DNA from 3 places in the Butyrivibrio sp. AE3004 genome. Region 1 is predicted to be linked to each of the others. Evidence: predicted binding sites of a transcription regulator. Region 1 holds the regulator's gene; each other region holds the start of a gene.
What was found. The regulator NrdR, encoded in region 1, represses ribonucleotide reductase genes. The targets are predictions, from matches to a motif close to CACAANATNTTGTG.
Positions count from the first base shown of each region.

Region 2: BV60_RS0119780 (ribonucleoside triphosphate reductase) is a predicted target of NrdR. The motif match lies at 1,573-1,586, and genes of this name have one in related genera.
Region 3: nrdD (anaerobic ribonucleoside-triphosphate reductase) is a predicted target of NrdR. The motif match lies at 2,662-2,675, and genes of this name have one in related genera.

Region 1 is NZ_JNLQ01000002.1:2,166,790-2,171,442, reverse strand. Features, by position in the region: gene BV60_RS0112460 (cell division protein FtsQ/DivIB) at 1-44, shown strand, start outside; gene ftsZ (cell division protein FtsZ) at 123-1,367, shown strand; gene nrdR (transcriptional regulator NrdR) at 1,620-2,132, shown strand; gene BV60_RS0112445 (ABC transporter substrate-binding protein) at 2,260-3,870, shown strand; gene BV60_RS0112440 (ABC transporter permease) at 3,968-4,653, shown strand, end outside.
Region 2 is NZ_JNLQ01000003.1:219,307-223,959, forward strand. Features, by position in the region: gene BV60_RS0119775 (glycosyl hydrolase 115 family protein) at 1-1,464, opposite strand, end outside; gene BV60_RS0119780 (ribonucleoside triphosphate reductase) at 1,680-4,118, shown strand; gene BV60_RS0119785 (substrate-binding and GGDEF domain-containing protein) at 4,433-4,653, shown strand, end outside.
Region 3 is NZ_JNLQ01000002.1:3,267,681-3,272,333, forward strand. Features, by position in the region: gene nrdG (anaerobic ribonucleoside-triphosphate reductase activating protein) at 1-298, opposite strand, end outside; gene nrdD (anaerobic ribonucleoside-triphosphate reductase) at 384-2,600, opposite strand; gene murI (glutamate racemase) at 2,733-3,563, opposite strand; gene BV60_RS0117035 (hypothetical protein) at 3,595-4,047, shown strand; gene BV60_RS0117040 (SH3 domain-containing protein) at 4,038-4,653, opposite strand, start outside.

The DNA.
Region 1 (4,653 bases):
ATGACGCAAATACTCAGAACATTACATTTGAAGAGAAAAATTAAAATTCTAGGTTGTAAATTATATAAAATAATTATAAAATGGCTTGTAGGAGTTTTAGGTTATGAAGGAGGAGCACTATCTTGCTTGAACTAAAGTCAAATGAGGCTGAATCCGGCGCCAAAATCATAGTTGTTGGGGTAGGTGGCGCAGGAAATAATGCTGTAAATAGAATGGTAGAAGAAAGTATTTCCGGTGTAGAGTTCATCGGAATTAATACGGATAAACAGGCTCTACAGCTCTGTAAAGCACCCAAGCTTTTACAGATCGGTGAGAAGCTGACAAAGGGACTTGGCGCTGGAGCTAAGCCTGAAATCGGTCAGAAGGCAGCCGAGGAGAGCCAGGAAGAGATCACAAACGCACTTAAGGGTGCCGATATGGTCTTTGTTACTTGCGGAATGGGTGGTGGTACCGGAACCGGTGCAGCTCCCGTTGTTGCCAAGATTGCCAAGGATATGGGTATTCTTACTGTAGGTGTTGTAACAAAGCCTTTTGCTTTTGAGGCTCGTGTTCGTATGCAGAATGCACTTGCAGGTATTAATACGATTAAAAATAACGTTGATACACTTATCGTTATTCCTAATGATAAGCTTCTTCAGATTGTCGACAGACGTACAACAATGCCTGATGCGCTTAAGAAGGCAGATGAAGTACTTCAGCAGGCTGTACAGGGTATTACTGATCTTATCAATGTTCCTGCAGTTATCAATCTTGACTTTGCTGATGTACAGACAGTCATGAAGGAAAAAGGTATCGCTCACATCGGTATCGGATCCGGTAAGGGTGATGATAAGGCAGCAGATGCTGTTAAGATGGCTGTTGAGTCTCCTCTTCTTGAGACTAAGATTGACGGTGCATCCAATGTTATCATCAATGTATCCGGTGATATTTCTCTTATGGATGCTTCAACTGCTTCTGACTACATCAGAAATCTTGCAGGTGATGATGTTAATATCATCTTCGGTGCTATGTATGATGAGTCCATGGCAGATACCTGTAACATCACAGTTATCGCTACAGGTATTGATGATAAGAATAATGTTATGCCGGCAGCTAAGCCTGTTGCTCAGCCTGTACGTCAGCCTCAGCCGCAGCCTACTGCAGCTCAGGTAACACCTCAGATTCAGGTACAGCCTCAGAACCAGATTTCTCCTGAGCCTACGATTGATACACTCACATCACGTGGTGCACAGCCTGTTCAGCCTGCAAGACCGGTAGCTCCTCAGCCTGCACCCAGACCGCAGTCAGGTCTTAATCGTGCTCCCGAAGTTAGAAGTTCTGTAGAAGCTAAGAGTCTTAAGATTCCGGATTTCTTACAGAAGAAATAATTGGATTTATGAAATGATATTTTAGAGAGTAGTCACTAGATGGCTACTCTTTTTTATCGTATAAGAAATTACTTCATAATTCTTATAAAAAAACGATCCGCTATGGATATAAAGAATCCTTTCAGGTTGCGAGATTTGGCATTTTTTTGTAGAAAATTTCGTTTAGTGATGTTACAATAATTTGTGTGGGCCTATATTTTTGACCCTAAATGTTGATTTTGGATGTGCATGATGCACAGAAAGGTTAATGTTATGAAGTGTCCTTTTTGCGGTAAAGACAACACTCGTGTAATTGATTCAAGACCTGCTGATGACAACACATCAATAAGACGCAGACGTGTTTGCGACTCCTGCGGTAAGAGGTTTACAACCTATGAGAAGGTTGAGACTATTCCTCTCATTGTGATCAAGAAGGATAATAATCGCGAACCGTATAACCGTGCAAAGATTGAGGCTGGGGTTCTGAGAGCATGTCACAAGAGACCTGTCAGTGCGCAGCAGATTACAAGTATTGTTGATGCTGTTGAGACTGAGGTGTTCAATCTTGAACAGAAGGAAATACCTAGCCGCATTATCGGTGAATTGTGTATGGAGAAGATGAAAAATCTTGATCCTGTAGCATATGTCAGATTTGCTTCTGTATACCGTGAATTTAAGGACGTTAATACATTCATGGATGAACTGAAGATTGTTCTTGAAAAAGAAGAAGAGGGTGTAATTACCGATTCAACCGATAAAACAACTCCTCTTTTGAAAAGAGAGTAAACATTTTCTGTTGACATAGGTTACTTCATTCCTTATAGTTTTTTAAGTAGTATGACTTCCTGAACGCCAAAGTGAAAATGCGTTCAGGAATCTATAACAACTTAATAACGGAAGGAAGGATTGTAACATGATAAAGAGAAGTATTGGAAGGAAAAGCCTTTCTACACTTTTGGTTGTGTTAACAACACTGACTCTTACATTGAGCGGCTGCTCAAGTAAAAAGGCAGAGGAATCTACGACAGATACCACAAATGTGACCGAAAATGCTAGTCAGGATAAGGACGGCAAAGCGGAAAATGCGGAGAGTACTGTCTCGGCAGATGATCTTTCTGAGATTACTATCGGTATTCCGCAAGATATTGATGGTATGGACCCGCACATGACTCAGGCGGCGGGAACCAGAGAGGTATTGTTCAATATTTATGAGGGACTCGTAAAACCTGATCAGGATGGTAATCTTCAGCCTGCTTTAGCCAGTGACTACACAATTTCTGATGATGGAAAGGTTTATACTTTCACTTTGAGACAGGGTGTTAAGTTCCATGATGGACAGACAGTTACGGCAGAGGATGTTAAGTATTCTATAGAACGTAATGCCGGTACTGATGGAACTGATCCGTTGATATCGGCTTTTTCTAATATAGAAAGTGTTGAGATTAAGGACGAGTCAACGGTCGTTATGACTCTCAAGGATGCTAATACAGAGTTTTTGGCATATATGACAGTTGCTATTATACCTGCAGCCAATGAGAATCCGGAGGGGAATCCTGTAGGTACAGGCCCTTACAAGTTTGTATCACGTTCACCACAGGAAAACATTATTCTCACCAGATTTGATGAATATTGGGGCGAGCCTGCATTCATTAAGGATATAACTCTTAAGATTGAGGCTAATGCAGATTCAATAGTTATGGATCTTGAAGGCGGTTCAATCGATATGATTGCACGCGTACCGTCAGCACAGGTAGCACAGCTTTCTGATAAATTTGATGTCTATGAAGGCACAATGAATCTTGTTCAGGCTTTGTATTTAAACAATGCCAAGGCTCCTTTTGACAATGAACAGGTTCGTCAGGCACTTTGCTATGCCGTTGACCCTCAGACAATAATGGATTTTGTTTCAGATGGTAAGGGTACTGAGGTTGGTAGTAGTATGTATCCTTCATTCGGTAAGTATTTTGACGCAAGTCTGAATGATACCTACAATCAGGATATCGATAAGGCTAAGGAACTACTCGCTGAAGCAGGATATCCAAATGGTTTTGATTTTACCATTACAGTTCCATCTAACTATGCCCAGCATGTAGATACTGCTCAGGTTCTTGTAGAGGAATTTAAAGAGATCGGTGTAAATGCTACAATACAGGAAGTTGAATGGAATTCATGGCTTGAGGATGTTTATACAAATCGTAACTTTGAGTCAACTGTTGTAGGTGTTGATGCATCAACTCTTACAGCATACGCACTCCTTAGCAGATTTAAGTCAGATGCGAAAAACAACTTCATTAACTACAGTAATGCTGATTACGATGCTGCATTGACAGCAGCAGTTGAAGCTGTTGATGACGCAGAAAAGACCAAGTATTATAAAGAATGTGAGAAGATTCTTTCAGAGACAGCAGCAAATGTATATATTCAGGATCTTCCGGAATTTGTGGTACTTAATAAAAACTATACAGGATACGTATTCTATCCACTTTATGCGCAGGACTTTGCAAAGATAAAGCCTGCAAAATAATACCTGATCAAGACGTTTTTTGAACTTCGTCAGTATTATTTATCTGTTCGGTAAAACTGATACAGAACTATATTATTTTATAAAGAGGAACACGCATATGAGATATATATTGAAAAAAGTTTTGAGCATGGCGCTTACTTTATTCGTTGTATCTTTGTGCGTGTTCCTTGCTTTTAGCTTGATCCCCGGAGATCCGGTCACAAGAATGTTCGGAACGGAGGCTACCCCCGAACTGATTGCACAGTACAGAGAAAAGATGGGGCTAAACGACCCTGTTCTTGTAAGATTTTTCCGCTGGTTCACAGCATTCTGGCAGGGGGATATGGGAACCTCCTATCACTACAAGATTCCTGTAGCAGGTATGCTTGCTGAAAAAATCCCAATCACTTTTACCCTTGCGGTAATGTCTTTTGTCATTATGGTTGTTGTATCGATTCCACTTGGGATTTATACGGCAAAATATGAAAATGGCCTGATTGACCACATTATTTCGGCAATCAATCAGATCATCATGGCGATACCGCCATTTTTCTCAGGAATATTATTGACTTTCTTTTTCGGAGTTATTTTGAAAATTTTTACTCCGGGAGGTTTTGTATCATATACGAAGGATGTACATGCATTTTTGAAATATTTGATCTTACCGGCATTTGCAATAGCACTTCCTAAGGCTGCAATGGCTACGAAGCTTCTTCGAGGCTCGGTCATTGAGGAAGCGGGAAAGGATTATACCAGAACGGCTTATAGCAGAGGTAATACTACAAATGCGGTATTGTATCTTCA
Region 2 (4,653 bases), on a different contig from region 1:
TTCAATCCATAATTTTGCATATGTTTCTGTCATATTAGGCGCAGATGTTCCCCATTTTTCGAAATCATAGGCAAGTTCCATAAAATAGCTAAGCGGGTACTCCATCTCTTTAAGATCACCAACGTTAACTATCCACATTTTTCTTACACCGGCTTCATAAGCAAAGGTCATCTGTTCCCAGATCTTAGTTAATCTGTTACAGTTGGTCCACTCATAGCTGATAGGAGCACCATGATAATCAAAATGATAATACATTCCATATCCACCGGGATGTTTCCTTTCATCATATGTGGGCAGATTTCGAAGATTTCCATGATTATCATCACTCAAAAGAAAAATAACGTCTGATAGTTCATCCCAATCCTTCAATCCTTCGCAAGAATCGTCCCCATAATAATAGTCCTCAACTTCCTTATATATAGCAAGCATTCTCGGAACATTTTCCAGTTCTTCACAAACATATTGTTTTATTAAAGAATTTTGAACCTTTACTACTTTTTTAATAACATCTATGTTGTCCTTAAGCGTTGAATCTTCAGGAAGAAGCTTTGAATCTGCCTCTCCCCTCATGCCTATTGTGATTATATTTTCGTAATCTTTATTCCTGCGAAGTCCATCTTCCCAAAACTTTGTTATTGCCTCTTCGTTGGAAAGGAAACTCCAGGTAGAATCATTTCCATATTCCTTATACTTATTCTGCCATTCTATTCCTGCACGACATAATGGTTCATGATGGGATGTTCCCATTATTATTCCAAGCTTATCTGCTAAAATTGCGTTACTAAGTCCCGGTCCATCCTCAGAAAAAGATGAATTCCACATAGCAGGCCATAAATAATTGCCTTTAAGTCTCAAAAGCAATTCAAATATCTTCCTGTATGCTTTTGCATTAACCCCGCCAAATTTCTCCAATGTCCAATTGCCAAAAGCAGGCCACTCATCATTTATAAAGAATCCCCTGTATTCAACTGATGGCTCTTTTGAAACAACTATATCATCAAGAATTATTTCCGGATTAGGATTCTTATGCGGTATTACATCACCAAAATATATTAGTGGTGAAACTCCCAACATTTCGGATAAATGAAACATACCATAGATAGTACCTCTTTTATCGCTACCAACAATAACAAGTGCTTTTTCTACAAAAAAGTCTTCGCCTGCAAATGGCTCATCCACTATCTGCATCATAAACACTTCTTTTTTGCCTGCAATATCTTGCGTTCTTAGTTTTCCATTTCTCTCAAAGCAAGGCACAATATCACTTTTTCCGAGAGTTGCGATAATAATAAGCTCTTTTGCAACACATTCTTTGGCATTTGTAAAAAACAAAGAATCTGTGTCTGTTACAGCTTTTATATCTTCGGCAAGGGTATTACCAATAAGTTTAACTCCCTCAAAACTACTATCTTCTATCAGAATATTTACAGCTTTATTGTTGCTTACTAAATTAAATTTTTTCACTGTTTAATCTCCTGTATTTCGTTATTGATACTTTATTTTAATATATGGTTTTTTGAGTTTCTCTCTACATATTGCTCTTATACTCATCACTTATAAAGAAACCGCAAATACTATATATAGTGTTTTTCACGCTCGAGTATCTAAATATTGACCATATATTGTATATATGTTAATTTATATTTATGGGTGTATAAAGTTTAATGGGGGGTATTTCTATGTATGAAGTCGTAAAGCGTGATGGCAGCATCGCCAAATTTGACATTTCCAAAATTTCTTCAGCAATCATCAAAGCCTTTGAAGCACTTGAAAAGCCATATCATTCAAGTGTAATTGATTTGGTATCTCTTAGAGTTGCTTCAGATTTTGAGACAAAAATCACAGCCAATAAAATAACAGTTGAACAAATTCAGGACAGTGTTGAAAAAGTATTATCTGAATCAGGATATTCAGATGTTGCAAAGACCTACATATTATACAGAAAACAGCGGGAAAAAGTTCGTAATGTAAACTCTGCACTCCTTAATTACAAAGATCTCGTTAACGATTACCTTAAAATTAATGATTGGCGTGTAAAAGAAAATTCTACTGTTACATACTCAATTGGCGGTCTCATTCTGTCTAATTCCGGTGCTATCACTGCAAATTACTGGCTTTCAGAAGTATACGATGAAGAGATTGCTAAAGCTCATAGAAGTGCGGCTATTCATATACATGATCTGGCAATGCTTTCAGGCTACTGTGCAGGTTGGAGTCTCAAGCAGCTTATTCAGGAAGGTTTGGGAGGCATTCCCGGAAAAATCACTTCCGCACCTGCCAACCATCTTTCAACTCTATGCAATCAGATGGTTAACTTCCTTGGAATAATGCAGAATGAATGGGCCGGCGCACAGGCATTTTCATCTTTTGATACATACCTTGCTCCTTTTGTTAAAGTTGATAATCTTTCACAGGACGAAGTTAAGCAATGCATCCAATCATTTGTTTATGGTGTTAACACACCCAGCAGGTGGGGAACACAGGCTCCTTTTTCAAATATCACACTGGATTGGACTGTACCTGCGGATCTTAAAAATATCAATGCTATTGTTGGCGGAAAAGAACTCGATTTTACTTATGGTGACTGCCAACACGAAATGGACATGGTCAACAAAGCATTTATAGAAATTATGATAGAAGGAGACGCTAATGGACGCGGATTTCAATATCCTATCCCCACGTATTCAATAACTAGCGATTTTGATTGGAGTGAAACCGAAAATAACAAATTACTTTTTGAAATGACCGCAAAATATGGTACTCCCTATTTTTCAAACTATATAAATTCAGACATGGAACCCAGTGATGTACGTTCTATGTGCTGTCGTTTGCGTTTGGATCTGCGTGAACTCAGAAAGAAATCAGGAGGTTATTTTGGCTCCGGAGAATCAACAGGTTCTATTGGTGTTGTCACTATAAACATGCCCAGAATAGCATATCTTGCAGACAACGAAAAAGATTTTTATAATCGCCTTGATCACTTAATGGACATAGCAGCCAGAAGTCTTAATACCAAACGTCAGGTTATAAGCAAACTCCTTGATCAGGGTTTATATCCTTATACAAAGAGATATTTGGGATCTTTTTCCAATCACTTCTCAACGATCGGGCTAATTGGTATGAACGAAGTCGGTCTTAATTCCAAATGGCTCAGATGTGACATGACGGATTCCAAAGTCCAGGCTTTTACAAAAGATGTTCTGACCCATATGCGAGACAGACTTTCTGACTACCAGGAAAAGTATGGGGATTTGTACAATCTTGAAGCAACACCTGCAGAATCAACAACTTATCGCTTTGCAAAACACGATAAAGAGCTTTATCCTGACATAATTACGGCAAATATGAGTGGAACGCCTTATTATACAAATTCTTCTCATCTGCCTGTTGGTTATACAGAAGATATTTTCACTGCTCTGGACATTCAGGATGAATTGCAGACACTTTACACTTCAGGAACCGTTTTCCATGCATTCCTTGGTGAAAAGCTGCCTGATTGGAAATCAGCTGCTAATCTTGTCAGAAAAATAGCTGAAAATTATAAACTTCCATATTATACAATGTCACCTACGTACTCTGTATGTAAGGAACACGGATATCTCTCAGGCGAGCAGACTATATGCCCGCATTGTGGGAAGAAAACCGAAGTTTATAGCCGAATCACCGGATATTATCGTCCCGTTGCAAATTGGAATGATGGAAAGACTCAAGAATATCGGGATCGTCAAGTTTATAATGTTGCGCATTCCTCTTTTACTCACAAAAAGCAGGGCTCATACAGTACTACTGTACAATCTCCTTTCATGGAAACCTCTGTAAAAACAGCAGCTGAACTTGAAAATACTCTGATTAATCTAAAAATTACAACCAATGAAGCCGCTTTTCTCTTCAAGACAAAAACATGTCCGAACTGCAAAATTGCCAGTTCTCTCTTGGATAAAGCAGGAATCAATTACACAGTAGTGGATGCTGATACAAATGCCAAACTGGTAGAAAAATTCGGTATAATGCAAGCTCCTACACTAATTGTTGCCAACAACAACGAATTCAAGGCATATGCAGGCATTTCTGATATAAAAGGGTGGTTGAACTCATCTGTAGAAAAAGTTAAGGCATAGTTTATTCCTTTGATTATTATAGACTCCGGGCAAAACACTCCCGGAGTCTGTTTTTATATTTTTGATATCTTTTTTCTGAACAAAGTAAACAAAATGGTGTTATGATTAAAGGAACATCTGTGTATTCTCGGATAATATTTTAAAAGATAATAATGAAGGGATAGCTCATGATTAACGGCAAAAAAATCATTGCATTATGTACTTCAAGAATATATGACAATCAAAATTTCAGTTTCCTTGAGGCACTTGGCAAATCGCTAAAAAATATAAATTATAGACTTTTTATTTATACTCTAAATACAGATTTATATTGGATGGATCAAAATAATTATGATGAAACTTTTGTGTTTGATATTATTCCCTATGATAAAATCGATGCAATCATCATTATGGATGAAAAGATTAAAAGTATCGATGTTTCCGAAAAGATTATATTAAACGCCAAAAAGCACTCTGTTCCTACTCTTATAATAGACGGAGATTATGAAGGGACCTCACAGATTCATTTTGATTATGCAGCCGGATTTGAAAGTGT
Region 3 (4,653 bases), 1.1 Mb from region 1:
ATATAGTCTTCCCGGGAAGCTCTTTTTTTATTCTCTCAATAAATGGACGCAAAGCTTTCTGATTTACTACCTCCATAGGCTCTCCCCCAAGGATTGTAATCCCTGTTATGTATGTCGGTCGTAGACTTTCTATGATTTCATCCTCTACTTCTTTTGTAAACGCTTTTCCAAAGTTAAAGTCCCATGTTTCTTCATTAAAACAGCCTTTGCAATGATGAGTACACCCGGAAACAAAAAGTGAAGTACGTACTCCGGTTCCATTTGCTATATCTGTAGTTTTTATTTCTGCATAATTCATATTTTATCCTCATTAGTGAAAAAGGAGCTACCAGTACCAGTAGCTCCCCTTTCTTATAAAAACTTTTTCATCCCCGTATGCATCATCAAAGATGTAATACCCTTTCTTTTATTTCCTGTGTGCGTCCCTGATTCCAATATTGAGTGCCTATGTAACCACATGTACGTCTTGCCACATTCATCTTATCCTGATCTGTATTACCGCAATTGGGACATTTCCAGATAAGCTTACCATCTATGTCTGTTTCAATCTGTATCTCACCATTATATCCACAGCACTGACAGTAATCACTCTTTGTATTAAGCTCAGCATACATAATGTTTTCATAAATATACTGCATTACTGAGAGTACGGCCTCGATATTGTCATTCATGTTCGGAACTTCAACATAGCTTATAGCTCCTCCCGGAGAAAGTGCCTGAAATTCAGACTCAAACTTGAGTTTTGTAAATGCATCTATTTTCTCTGTAACATGGACATGATAACTGTTTGTAATGTAGTTCTTATCAGTTACTCCATCGATAATTCCAAATCGTTTCTGAAGTGCTCTGGCAAATTTATATGTTGTAGATTCCAGAGGAGTCCCATAAAGGCTAAATGAAATATTGGTTTCCTTCCTCCATTTTGAGCACTTATCATTCATAAACTGCATTACTCTGAGTGCAAAATCTTTTCCGGCAGGATCTGTATGTGTAACACCTTTCATAAATTTTGTACATTCACAAAGTCCGGCATATCCAAGAGAAATAGTTGAGTAGTTTCCATACAATAATTTATCTATGGTTTCTCCCTTTTTAAGTCGTGCAAGAGCTCCATTCTGCCAAAGTATAGGTGCAACATCGGAAGGTGTTCCCAATAAACGATTATGTCTGCACATTAATGCCTTCTTGCAAAGCTCTGTGCGCTCCTCCATTATTTCCCAGAATTTTTCTTCATCTCCGCCTGAAGAGCATGCGGCATCTACAAGATTTATTGTAACTACTCCCTGATTAAAGCGTCCGTAGTACTTGTGCTCACCTTCTGTATAATTCTGAGCCTTAGAAATATTACCTTTGTTACACAGACCCTCTGCATTTTCCTCACTATCTACAGTCAAAAAGCTTCTGCAGCCCATGCAGGGATAAACATCTCCCGATTTATATTCCTTCATCTTCTTAGCGGAAATATAATCAGGAACCATTCTCTTAGCCGTACACTTTGCAGCTAACTGAGTTAAATACCAATAACGTGTTCCTTCATGAATATTATCTTCATCAAGAACATATATAAGTTTAGGGAAAGCAGGTGTAATATATACTCCTTTTTCGTTCTTTACACCTATTATTCTCTGTTTAAGCATTTCTTCTATAACAAGGGCAAGATCATCTCTAAGCTGGCCCTCAGGAACTTCATCAAGATACATGAAGACTGTAATGAAAGGAGCCTGTCCGTTAGTAGTCATTAATGTAATTACCTGATACTGAATAACCTGGACTCCACGTTCGATTTCTTTGCGCACACGCATCTCTGCGATATCATCTATTTGTTTATCTGTTGCTTCCATCCCCGCATCGATAAACTCCTGACGGACTTCTCTTCTGAATTTCTGTCTGCTAACATCCACAAAAGGTACAAGATGTGACAATGTTATGCTTTGTCCGCCGTATTGTGAGCTGGCAATCTGTGCTATTGCCTGGGTAGCAATATTACAAGCTGTCGAAAAGCTCTTGGGACGTTCTATCATGGTTTCAGATATAACTGTACCGTTCTGAAGCATATCCTCAAGATTAACCAGACAGCAATTATGCATATGCTGGGCAAAGTAATCAGAATCATGAAAATGAATTATTCCATCCTTATGAGCTTTTACAACATCCTCAGGAAGCAGAAATCTGCGTGTAATATCACGGCTTACTTCTCCTGCCATATAATCTCTCTGAACACTGTTTACTGTGGGATTTTTATTTGAATTTTCCTGTTTAACTTCCTCATTACTGCACTCTATGAGAGACATGATCTGTTCATCTGTTGTATTTGATTTACGAACAAGAGCATGGCGGTAACGATAAGTAATATACTTACGGGCAACCTCGAATTTTCCGGACTGCATAAGTCCATCTTCGACCATATCCTGGATTTCTTCAACGTTTGCTGCTCTGGTTAATTTGTTACATTTCTCTTCTACCTGAGCTCCAATATCCTTTATCTGATCTTCAGACAAGCTCTGATCAAGAGTCACTTCCTTATTAGCTTTCTCTATAGCTGCCAATATTTTTGAGCCATCAAAAGTAACTTCTTTACCGCTTCTCTTAATAATCTTCACTGGTTAACCCCCTAGTAATATACATGAAATTTAATTTTTTAGATAAATAATAGCCACCCGAAACTATATCTTGTGGCTATATATAAAATATAATACATTATATTGTATAAATCAAGTAACAATTTATCGTTATCAAACTTTCCTAACAAACTCAAGCCTGTTCAGCATTCTAAGGTATTTTGACAGGTCGACGGTATCCGTTATTTCGTCTCCTGACTCGTAGTAGGTTGTTTTATATTTAACCACTATATCTTGTGGTTGATTAAAAATAATCTCCCTATTTGGATCTTTATTCATCTTAAGGCCCAAGACTTCTCCCAAATGATGAATTGTTCCGTAATTTCCGTCTATAAGATTTATCTTATCTCCGAGAATTTCCCTGTATAAAGGCTTGAAATAGTTAAAATGTGTACATCCCAAAACAAGTGAACTATATTTTTCATTAGAAGCACCAATCCCGGAAAATCTGCTTTTTATATAATCTCTGACTTCGTCTGTATCGTACTCCTCGTGCTCTGCAAAATTAACCAGTCCCGGCATCTCCAAAAGGTCTGCCCTATGTTGTATATCTACTTTGGTAAGAAGATTAGCAAGCTTTTTTTCTCTTATAGTAACAGGAGTCGCCATCACAAGAACTCTTTTGTCTTTATCGCCAGGGCATTCTACAGCCGGCTTTACGGCGGGTTCCATACCTAGAATCGGAAGATCATACTTTCCTCTTAGCATTTCGACGGCCACACTGGTAGCAGTATTGCATGCGATCACAACAGCGTCCACCTTTTTATCTATAAGAAATCTTACTATTTCATCTACAAAGCCTTTTATTTCCTGTTCGGATTTAGTTCCATACGGTACATGCTTTATATCTGCATAAAAAATATATTCTTCATCCGGAAATCTATGATAAGCTTCATTTAAAACAGAAAGCCCACCAATACCGGAATCAAAAATTCCTATTCGCATATCGACGCTCCTTGTTGTATCATTATTAATTATGAAAGAATCATTTACTACTGAACTTCAAAAATTATATGACGACTCGCATGTTAGTCCTTTTATTCAGGAACTTTGCGAATACTATGCTTCAGGCTATGGCTATGAAGACGGCTCTTATCAGGATGAAATAGAACCAAGGGAAATAGTTGAGCCTGTTTACACTCTTTTTTTGCTTCAACGAAGAGAAACCATGCTGGATGAATTATCTTATATCCGTAAAAAATATCCTCACCTGTTCTCAAGTATAGAACAGCTTTATGAGGATATTCTGATCAATATGGATGTAAGAATTCTTGAGTCAAAATGTGAAAGCAGACTGGTCAAAGCTCTTGAAAACAAAGTTACATCAGAAGAAATATATCAAAAAGTTGAAAATCTTTGCTTAAGCTATGATGACCTTTGTGAAGCACTTGACCCCTTTTATTCATGGCTGCATACTTTTTATTCCTGAACAGTAAGATATTTCATAACACAAAAGAGTAACTGGTCCTCATATTTTACCTGAGCCCATTCTCCGTCATCACTTACTGCGATTCTGTCCAGAACTGTATCTTTAGGAACCTGAACCACTACAAAGTCTTTGCTTGCTGTGGAGGGTGTATTTCTAAGGTTCAAGTCAGATGTTGTTATAACCTTGTCATCAGTCCTTGTATAACCAGCAAGTTCACCTACTTCTACTTTGGTTGTATCTTCATCCGGATCAGGAACAAGATATCGGTCATAAAACTTTGCCTTAAAAATCATTCCTATAAGAGCAAGGATTATTATACCTGTGATAATGGAAGATATTCTGACTATCAGGAGAGGATTTATTCCTCTGCCATTTACTTCCTCATCCTCAAAGTCATCTATATCTTCTATTCTTGTTTTTCTTCTTATGGCCTTTGGTTTTTCTTCCTTTATCTTTTCTGATTTCTTTTTCTTGTCAGAAGTATGATCAAATGGTTCGTTTGAAGCAGTATGGCTATTTGAACTTTTGACCTTTTTTTCTGTTCTTCTTGAAATTACCTTTTTATCTTCCCTGGCAGATTTTCTTGAAATAATTTCTTCTTCACTC